Linked DNA regions of Desulfatibacillum aliphaticivorans DSM 15576. The protein of the gene in region 2 interacts with the protein of the main gene of each other region in a pairwise test. Links are inferred from orthologs where the notes say so. Each region holds a gene or a part of one and is shown on either strand. Other genes may lie near its edges.

What was found. The genes of interacting proteins can lie anywhere in the genome.
Region 1: the proteins of xseA (region 2) and G491_RS0111155 interact in binary tests that used the Escherichia coli proteins (3 or more experiments, as listed by UniProt). The link is inferred for Desulfatibacillum aliphaticivorans DSM 15576 from one-to-one orthologs.

What each region holds. Positions count from the first base shown.
Region 1 is NZ_AUCT01000010.1:64,559-68,553, reverse strand. The notes cover bases 1,114-3,916. They hold G491_RS0111155 (Arm DNA-binding domain-containing protein), read right to left. Parts: upstream 3,275-3,916; coding sequence 1,952-3,274; downstream 1,114-1,951. Other genes in these bases: G491_RS35865 (helix-turn-helix transcriptional regulator), read right to left, coding at 3,370-3,657; G491_RS0111160 (DNA adenine methylase), read left to right, coding at 1,114-1,807. In the rest of the region: G491_RS0111175 (carbohydrate binding domain-containing protein), read left to right, coding at 1-262; G491_RS0111170 (hypothetical protein), read left to right, coding at 272-493; G491_RS0111165 (hypothetical protein), read left to right, coding at 490-879; more of G491_RS0111160, read left to right, coding at 1,049-1,113.
Region 2 is NZ_AUCT01000007.1:21,977-28,441, reverse strand. Bases 1,777-4,725 are described here. They hold xseA (exodeoxyribonuclease VII large subunit), read right to left. Parts: upstream 3,967-4,725; coding sequence 2,587-3,966; downstream 1,777-2,586. Other genes in these bases: G491_RS0107590 (glycosyltransferase family 9 protein), read right to left, coding at 4,663-4,725; G491_RS0107595 (hypothetical protein), read right to left, coding at 4,081-4,572; xseB (exodeoxyribonuclease VII small subunit), read right to left, coding at 2,363-2,590; G491_RS0107610 (polyprenyl synthetase family protein), read right to left, coding at 1,777-2,326. Also shown: dxs (1-deoxy-D-xylulose-5-phosphate synthase), read right to left, coding at 1-1,346; more of G491_RS0107610, read right to left, coding at 1,403-1,776; more of G491_RS0107590, read right to left, coding at 4,726-5,889; G491_RS0107585 (tetratricopeptide repeat protein), read right to left, coding at 5,893-6,465. UniProt on the Escherichia coli protein: Bidirectionally degrades single-stranded DNA into large acid-insoluble oligonucleotides, which are then degraded further into small acid-soluble oligonucleotides.

The DNA of each region.
Region 1 (3,995 bases), on a different replicon or contig from region 2:
CAATAGTCTTAAAGTCTATTCCGTGACCACCGCGTTAGGCTGGCGGCAGCCGATTATAGAATCCTCCATTTCCTACGTGGACGGAGGGATCATTCAGATCGAACGCGTGGGGAACGTCTATACCTTCTCCTACGGCGCGGATCTGGACAGCCTCGCCCAGGTTGGCACGGATCAGGAGATCATAAACGCAAACCTGGGGGATTGGCATGGATACATGGGCACCGGGCCCAACTCATACGCCAGCGGGCTTTATATCAGGTAAGGAGCGATCATGGAGACGAGCAAAGCACTATTTCGGGTTCTGGATGGCAGTAGGACCGATTTCACCCTTGCGGACGGATCGCAAGTCGAGTGCGGCCATTCCGCATCCAAGGCAGGCCCGGATCTTGTGTGGATCGAGGCCGCCCCGGAAGCCATCGCGGCCCTTGCCGCAGATCCGCGTTTTGAATTGATCGAAAATAAGGGGAACGTCCCATGGGAGGATTGCGAATGAAGAACCGGACCCTCGAAGCCATGGCGATCATCCTGGCCGTGGCAATCGGCTGCATGATGTGGGGCGGATGCGGCTCCACCAGGATTTATAAAACATGGTGCCGGAATGAGGCCCCGCGCAACGCCGATGTTGTCAACTATGCGACGGGCGAAACCGTGATGATCGCGGACGGCTACGACAAGGACGGCCGCCGCCATTGCCAAGCCGTTGTTGTGCGTGGCGGCAAATATATCCCGCTGCAATTCCGCGCCGGATACGTCTATGAAGGCTCGTGGGAAGTCTATAATTACCGGCTTTACACACCCGAAGCCTTTGAAAAGCTCAAAGACGGGTGGAGCAAACGGAATCTGGCCGTGAAAAAGGTGAAGTTGCCGGACCCAAAGTAAAAAACCCCGCCTCCCCTTATATATAAGGTAGGCGGGGCTCGCTTGATTAGGAGTAGGCGAAGGGGCGGCAACCCCTCCACCGACCCGATGCTGGAACATCGGATCACAGCAAAGCTGCTACTCCCGTTTGCCCGCGCGGGCCATACGGGTATAGCACAAGGAGGGGCACATGAACAGCCCGTTGGCTTACATTGGAGGCAAAAGCAAACTATCCCAAACCATCATCAGCATGATGCCGCAACATCACGCCTATTGTGAAGTCTTCGCCGGGGCAGCCTGGGTTTTATTCCGCAAGGAACCAAGCAAGTATGAAACCATCAACGACCTGGACAGCGACCTGATCGCCTTTTACAGGATACTGCAACACCACCTGGAAGAGTTTATAAGGCAGTTCAAGTGGCTGTTGTCTTCAAGGGAATGGTTCGAGGATTACAAAAGGCAACAGGATGCGGGCGGGCTCACGGAGATCCAGAGGGCCGCCCGGTATTATTATCTGCAACGGCTTTGCTTTGGAGGCAGGGTCAGGGCCAGGACGTTCGGAGGCGGACCATTACAGCGCCCAAGGATCAACCTGATCCGGTTTGAAGAAGAACTGTCAGAGGTCCACTTGAGGCTGGCCAGGGTTCAGATCGAGCATTTGCCGTGGCAGGACTTCGTCAAACGATACGACCGGCCCCAGACGTTCTTTTATCTGGACCCGCCCTACTACCTGGCGCCCTACTATAACCACAACCTGACCAAGCCCGACTATGTCGAAATGGCCGATATCCTGGCGGGCGTCAAGGGCAAGTTCCTGCTAAGCATCAATGATGCGCCCGAGATGCGGGATATATTCAAGGCCTTCAAGATCGGGACTGTGTCGCTCCAGTATTCGGTGTCTCAAAAGCAGTCCACCATCGGCAAAGAGCTGCTGATCAGGAATTTTTAGTAGGTTTGGAAGCGTCCTTCAACCAAGTTGAAAACCCCCTTTGAAAACCAATTCAAAGGGGGTTTAATGAATGGTAAAAGCGGGTTAAAAACTGTTTCACTTAGTCCCAAAAGTAGCGCAATTCAGTCCCAAATCTCGCGCGCGTTACCAATTTTCGCTCTCCAGTGACTGCCGATACATCTGCACCATGAGGGAGCCATTGTCGGTTCCTTGGTTGTCTTTAACAAAGCGAGTGTATACCTTGATGACCATCTCCAAATCGCGATGCCCCATGGTGTCGGCTATCCATCCTGGATCCTCTCCACAGCTAATAGCCATTGTAGCGAAGGTATGCCGGGTCTGTTTGAGTGCGCGAGGTTCCAACTTGGCCTTTTTTAAAGCTGGGCGCCATACTTGGTTGCGAAGATTATTCAATCTAATCGGGCAACCGGTTGGCGAACAAAAAAAGTACTCGCAATTCAAGACTTCCCATATCTTTTTTTGCCTTCTAAGCGCCTTAAGCATCGGCTCTGTCAGGTCGAAGGTTCTGCGGCTGTACTTGTTTTTTGTAGGACCCTCGACACGCTTTCCATCGGCATCCTTGGTGATGGCCCTACGGATGGAAATCCGCTGGCCTTCCCAGTCGATATCACTGGGCTTCAAGGCGATCTGCTCGCCTGGGCGCAATCCTGACCATATAGCGAATTCAAAGTAGGGCTGCCAATGAGGGGATAAAACCTTAAGCAGCTGCCTGATGTCCTTGAGCGAAAGCGGAACAACTTGGTCTCTGCGTCTGCCTTCTTCCAGTTTTTTAAAGCCATGGAACGGATTGTACAGTACTCCCCAGTTGTACTTAATGGCAGCCTGTTTGCATATCATCCTAAGTGGAATCAAATACTTGTTTACCGAAGCATTGGAGATATTTTTCCCTTTTAACTTCCGTTCTTTAGCCCAGGCCACGAATTCCTCAAGCACAACCGCATTCAGTTGCCCGAATGACATTTCCCCAAAATAAGGGATTATGTACAATTCCAGGTAGTTCTTATACTCGAAAAGCGTCCTCCCGCTGACGCGCCCGGTCGAGGCTTTAAGGCGATGCCATTCCCATGCGTAGTCTCGAATCAACAAATCGTGGGCTGTCATCTGACCGGTAAGATGCTTGATTTCGAGATTAGTGAAATACTCCGCTTTTTTACTTTCGGGAAATACTTCTGCAAAACGGAATGTGCCGTCATCGATGGCAAGCATAATGCGGTCAAGTTGCTTTCGCACTATTTTTGCATTTTGTTCAGACCAAGATAAGCCAGAGTTTTCCCTAACACGTTCACCAAAATATGGGAAATCCGCGTAAACCTTGCCGTGGACATTTCGTACGGAACCCTGTTTGTTCTTGTTCAATCCGGCTTTGCGAGCCGACCTCTTAGGCTTCGGCGTTTCCGCTATCGGAAACCTGAGAACCTGCGCTGAATTCGTGTGTAGTTCTCTCATTAAGTCATCCTTTCACATGCCACCTCCTTTCGCTGATTTCACCATGCTATTATACCAGAACTTGCCGCTGAAATCACCGTCGGAAGTTCTTTGGGTTAAATCTTGATGCGCCTTTGATGCGGGATAACTCTGGGGGACGATTTTGTTCCCTCGACAGTTTGTTTGCTTTGTTCAGATTCCTTTTTGGGGCCAGGTGCTTTATGGGTACTGCCATTGATAAGCCATTCCTGAATGGCTGCTCTTATAAAAAGGACTTTCTTCCGCGTGGGTTTGTAATAATGGCGGCCGAGAATAAACTCGCCTTTAGACACCTTGTTGTATACGGTTTGCTCTGCGTATCCTGTTAGCTTTGCCAGTTGTCTAACTGTCAGTAACTCTTCCAATTGCACCTCCTTGCTGCCTTTCGGAACGCCTGACACGACGATATGGGCTCTTATAAATTGAAAACCCGTGGGACGAACGCTTTGTTCGCCGCACGGGTTGTAGATGTTGCATATCCTGTTTTTAGGGATTGGTAGTTTCGCACCAATTCCGCTTCTAATTGCGCTAAGGGTGCCTCTTATATTTGGGCTTCCGTTTTCTGTCTTTAGCCATGTCCCGCCTTTTCTGCTTTTGTTGATTTCCAGACATCAAGGAGTAATTACGCCTTGGAATTTTTTCCATAGACGGAAGTTCCATCACATCGATGTAGTTTGGGGCAGCTAAACAGTAATTCACTAAA
Region 2 (6,465 bases):
TTGGGCGCCATGATGGTCAGATTGGGAATGCAGCGCAAAAAGGACAGGTCAAAGGCGCCGTGATGAGTGGGGCCGTCCTCGCCCACCAGGCCGCCCCGGTCCATGGCAAAGCACACGGGCAGGTTTTCCAGGCACACGTCGTGCAAGACCTGATCAAAGGCCCTTTGCAGGAAGGTGGAGTATATGGCCACCACCGGGTGAAAGCCCTCGGCGGCGAGGCCGGCGGCGAAGGTCACGCCGTGTTGTTCGGCTATGCCCACGTCGAAAAACCGGGTGGGAAACTCGTCGTGAAAATTGGTCAGGCCGGTGCCTTCAGGCATGGCGGCCGTGACGGCCACGATCCTGTCGTTTTCCCGGGCGAACTCCACAATGGCGTCCCCAAAGACGTTGGTGTAAGAGGGCGCTTTGGCGCCGGAAATCTTGCAGCAATTCCCGGTGGCCACTTCAAAGGAGCCCACTCCATGAAAATAGGTCGGGTTTTTTTCCGCAGGCTCGTAGCCCTTGCCTTTGACCGTCGTGGTATGGAAAAGAATCGGGGTGCCGGCATTTTTCACATTTTCAAGGGTTTTGATCAGGTGGTCCAGCCTGTGGCCGTTAATGGGGCCTATGTACTGGAACTCAAAGGCTTCAAACAGCATGCCCGGCGTGACAAAAGCCTTGAAGGACTCCTCCATCTTCTTGAAAAACTTATAAATATTCGGCGTTGAGCTGAGGATGCCCTTAAACTCGGTGCGCCAGTCCATAAAGGTTTTGGCGGTGAGTTTGCGGGAAAGAAAATTGGACAATGCGCCCACATTCGGGGAAATGGACATTTCGTTGTCATTCAGGACTACGATAAGGTCTTTTTTTAAATCCCCCGTGTGGTTCAGGCCTTCGTAGGCCAGCCCGGCGGTCATGGAGCCGTCGCCGATGACGGAAATGACCTTGGAGCAATCCTTATTGAGGCACTTGCCTGTTGCTATGCCGGCGCCGGCGGAAATGGAGGTGCTGGAGTGGCCTACGGTAAAGGCGTCGTAAGGGCTTTCGCTCATGCGGGCGAAGCCGGAAAGGCCTCCGTGGGTGCGCAGGGTGTGAAATCGGTCGGCCCGGCCGGTAAGGATTTTATGGGTGTATGACTGATGCCCCACGTCCCAGATGATTTTATCTTTGGGGAGATTGAACACATAATGCAGGGCGATGGTCAGTTCCACCGTCCCAAGGCTGGGGGCCAGATGTCCGCCTGTCCTGGAAACCGTTTCTATAATTAACTCCCTGACTTCCTTTGCCAATTCAGGCAAGACCTCCATGGGGAGCTTCTTAAGGTCGTCGGGGGATTTTATATCTTTAAGGTATTTTGTTTCGCCCATTCACAAAAAGTCCCTGAAACCGCACTGCGCCGATCATAAACATAAAGGGCAGGGGGTTAGCGGCTTCGCGTAAGTATATAAGTTGCTATGGAACGCAACGGATCACACTTGTTATCAAAGGAAACAATGGCTTGCAAGGCTTTGTTGATCAAGCGTTCGGCAAAATCCTGGGCGCCGTCCAGACCCATGAGCGCCGGATAGGTGCTTTTACCAAGCTCCGCGTCTGTTCCCACGGCCTTGCCCATGACTTTGGGGTCTCCGATCACATTAAGGATATCGTCGATCACCTGAAAAGCCAGGCCCACGTTTTTGGCGTAGACGTCCAGGGCCGCGATTTGCTCCGGGGTTCCACCGCCCAGATAAGCGCCTGAAAACACCGAAACCTCTATCATGGCGCCGGTTTTGTTGTTGTGGATGTCTTCCAGTTCCTCGCGAGTCAGAGACTCATGTTCTCCCTCTATATCAAGCATTTGACCAAGGATCATGCCGTTGCAGCCGGCGGCGTGACTGATGCGGGCGATGATGGTCAGGACTTTTTCCGCAGGCAATAGGCCGTCATCGGCTGCGTGGGACAGGATTTCAAAGGCGCTGGTTAAAAGTCCGTCGCCAGCGAGAATGGCGGTGGCTTCGTCAAAAGCCTTGTGACAGGTGGGGGTTCCCCGGCGATAATCGTCGTCGTCCAGGGCGGGAAGGTCGTCATGGATTAGGGAATAGGTGTGGATAAACTCCAGGGCTGCGGCCACGTCCATGACATGGTCTTTGTTTCCGCCGACGGCTTCGGCGGAGGTCATGCAGAGAATAGGGCGCAGACGCTTTCCTCCGGCGAACAGGGAGTGGCGCATGGCCTGGGTGACCCGGCTTTCCTCAGGATAGCGGGCGATGCGTTTTTCCATGGCGGCCACAACCAAGCGTCCGTATTCGGTAAGAAAGGCTTTTAAGTCAAAGGAATTCAAATCAGATTGTAAGGTTGGTTCCGTCATTTTATCTTCTTGCCCGGATTCGGCCGGGATAGGGCGTTATTCTGTTCCAAACGGGGTTTCCTTCAGGTTTCCTTCGGAATCCTGTAATATAAGGGTAACCTTTTTTTCCACTTCGTCCAGCTTTTTGGAGCAAAATTCGTATAATTTCATACCTTCTTCAAATTTGGCCAGGGCGGTTTCCAAAGGAAGGTCCCCCTTTTCCATTTGAGACACGATTTGCTCCAGCTCTTTGGCGGCTGATTCAAACGTTGCGTTTTTTTTCATGATTTGGTTCCTTTTTCAATGCTTTTTATTTGGGCGGCGGCCTTACCCGAAGCCAGGGTGATTTCCACCTCGTCTCCAGGGCTTAAGTCATGGACGTTTCGGACGATTTCCATGCCGGGGGTCTTTCGGGTGATGCTGTATCCCCGTTCCAGGATGCCGGAAGGGTTGAGGGCTTCCAGGCTTGCCCGGGCTTGACTGAGGGCCGCCTTATCGGCTCGCATTTGTTGCTGCATTGCACCGGTAATTTGCCGGAGCTTAAGTTCAAGCATCACTTTAAGACTTGGAGTTTTATGCAATGGAGACAGCTTGTTAAGTTTGTATAACGCTGTAGATAAATTGTTGCGATTCTCCACAACCCCCCGTTTGGTCAGGTTGATTATGCGTTGCTGATAATCGTCCATACGCAAGCGCCAATCATCCACCTGCCTGCGGGGAGGCGGAAGCCTTTTCTTTAAATTCAGCAGATTGTCGCGTTCTTGTTTTAGAATTAAGGTGAATGCGCCTTTTAACCGGGCGGCGTATTCTTTTAATAAAAGCTCTAATCCCTGATATTCCGGTAAGACGATTTCAGCAGCAGCGCTGGGCGTGGGAGCGCGTCTGTCGGCCGTGTAATCGGCTATGGTGTAGTCGGTTTCGTGACCTACAGCGGAAATCACGGGAATGGCGCTGGCGAATATGGCGCGGGCGACTTCCTCGGAGTTGAACGGCGCAAGATCCTCCAGGGAACCTCCGCCGCGGGCGATAATGATGACATCCGACTGATTTTGTTGGTTAATCATCTCCAGGGATCGGACTATTTGCGCCGGGGAATCAGCTCCTTGGACCTTGACCGGCCACACCTGGACATGGACCTTGGGAAACCGGTAGCTTAAAACACGCAGAATATCGTGGATCACGGCGCCGGTGGGGCTTGTAACGACTGCTATGGTCCGGGGGAGATAAGGCAGCGATTTTTTACGATCTTCGTCAAACAGGCCTTCCTCGGACAGTTTAGCCTTAAGCTGTTCAAAAGCAAGGGCCAGAGCGCCCATGCCGGCAGGCTCCATATGCTCAACAAGGACTTGATACGCTCCCTGGGGTTCATACACGGCGACCCGTCCCAGGCAGACCACGCTCATGCCGTCTTCCAGATCAAACTTGAGGTTCCTGGCGTGCCCCTTGAACATAACGCTCCGGATTTGCGCATGATCATCCTTTAAGGTGAAATAATAATGGCCGGAGGACGGAATGCGGAGGTTGGATATTTCGCCCGTGACCCAAACAAAGGGCAAGGCTTCTTCCAGCACGCTTTTGATAATGGCGGTTAATTGGGAGACTGTATGGATGCGTCTTTTTTGTGTGTGTTGGGCCGGGTTCATCGGGTATGTGTAGAACACGCTCCTTATATGTAGTGTTGACTAAACGGAGAATGACAATCCGTTATGTCCGATAATATATATTATGTAAACTTTGAAATCCGTCCGGAAAAATCAGGCCAAAAAGGACCGATTTCACGCCTGCTCCCCTGCCTCTAATTCAGGATCGGAATCGTCCGGATTTTCCGCTTCGAGAGCCATGTCCGGCGCCTCTTCCTGGTCATGTGTCGCTTCATTGACGTTGCCGGCTTCCGAGCCTTTATCCAGGTCCAGGGCCTCGATTAAAGCCTCGATACGATGATCTTCTTCGATAGTATGATGGGCGGTTTCGGCCTCTTCCTGTTTTTGACTGTGCTCCGCCCTTTTACGGTGTTTGGCAAGGAGATCGCGGATTTGCGGAACCAGAAAAACGCCGTTGGTGTCCATGAGGCACAGGCAGTCGGCAAGCACCTCAATCTTGTCGCCCTGGTTCAGTTTTTTATCCAGGATGAATCGCTCTTCTCCGCGCACGGTGCACAGCCCGCTGCGCACATGGATGCCCGGAGATTTCAGCACCTGTTCAGTGACTTTGATCCCGATTTTTTCGGCAAGTTCCTTTAAACCCGCCAGGATTTTATCGGATTGCATAGGCAAACCAGTAATTTAAAGGTTAATGGTTTTGAGACCTCTGATTATTGCCAGCTAAGCCGGTTTTTGTCAATCAGGAGCGCCCGGCCGTTATTCCTCGTTGACGGCCAAAGTTTCTTGCAAAAGCCCGAACACCATTTCCGGTGTAATAACTTGTAAACACACATTATCCGAACAAGGAGTCTTGCGGTGATTTGCAGCGCTGACGCATGGCGAACAGGCAAGCCCTGCATAGATGGGAATGCAATTTCCCAGAGATCCGTATAACGCCGGCGTTTCCGGCCCGAAAATCACGTAAGTCGGCATGGGCGTTACGGCTGCAAAATGCGCCGGTCCGGAGTCGTTGGTGAGCATGAGCGTCGCCAGGGAGTATAGGACGGGCAACTCGGTCAATTGGCATTGGCCGGCGAAGTTGATGCAGCGGTCGTGCCCTACCCTGGCCTTGAGTTCGTCCGCCTCCTCTTGCTCCGAGGGATCTCCGGTGATCAGAACCAAAACGTCTTCGTGGGCGTTCAGGATCATTTTCATGACCGACACAAAATTTTCGGGCATCCAACGCCTTTGAGGAAGCAGCTCTCCCGCGTTTGGATTGATGAGTACAATCCTGTGAGCCTCAGGGTCGTAGTCCGGATGCAAAGCCCTAATGGCTTTTCCCATGGCATCCAGGGCCTGGGGTTTGGGCGTCACTGTTTCCAGGCGGATTTCCTCGTCCTTAATCAGGGTTTTGGAAAACGGAACCTCTTCCTGGTTCGCCGTTATCAAGGAATTTACCAAGGCTATGAAATTTTTGGATATATGGATGTGGGGATTGTAAGCGGTTTTATGGGTGATCATGTCGCCGCGGTAAAGCCCTTCTGTATGAAAGCTATGGTATCCCACAATCCTGTCCGCGCCGCACATGCCGGAAAGCAAGGCCGTAATGCGGGAGAATAACTCCAGGTCAATGACCGTGTCGATATTGTTTTTCCTGGTCCAGAGGAGAAAGCGCAGGCAATCCTTGGTAAGCTCCCAAAATGGCCCGCTTTTGATGCCGAACACGTTTTCTTTGGGGACGGTGTTGAGAATTTCCAGGCTTTTTTGATTGCGCTCGAAAATAGCGAAAAAGATGTTGGCGCCCAGACCGTCCCTGGCTTTTTTCATGGCCGGATCCGCCAGGATGACGCTGCCCATTTCGGACAATTCAATAAACAGGACGTTTTTCACCTGCTTGCGGCGCACAGGCATGACGAACCTAAGGCATTTGATGATCAGAGTCATGACAAAACAAAGAGGGACGCCGGCATAGCGGTCGATTTTTCGCATTCTATCAACGTTCATGGTTCATCCTGTTTTGATTGCATTGAAAAAAATAAGGTTTTCCGCCTTTGTATCACTGGATTCCGGCCTCGGTAAAGTCAGGAGAATATTTTCCGCTATATCGGGGCTCTCCGGATATAGCTCTCCCGCCAGTTCAAAAAGGGTGCGAGCGGTTTTGTAGTCTTTGATTTTCCAGCATAAGACTGCATAATTATTTAATATTTTTGGATTGAACAAATCAAGGGCAAGGGCTTTTCCCATCCATAAAAGACTTTGGGAATAATCCTCGGTGCGAGCCAGGTTTACGGCGTAATTATAATAACTTACGGCCTTGAGTTGATCCTCCGGCCTGACCAAAAAGCGCAGGTTTTGGGCAGGATTCTCATTCCGCATGCTCAAAATGCTGCTGCACAGGTTTCTTACCGCAACAGCGTGATCGGGCTTCAATGTAAAAGCCCGATGGTAGAACATGAGTCCCTGGGTCGTCCCGTGCATATACTGGGAGGCGAGGTTGTTGTATGACATCGCGCTGTTGGGATTCGTTTTGATCGCCTGAATATAAAGACTTTCGTTGCCGTCCCACGTCCGCACTTGCAG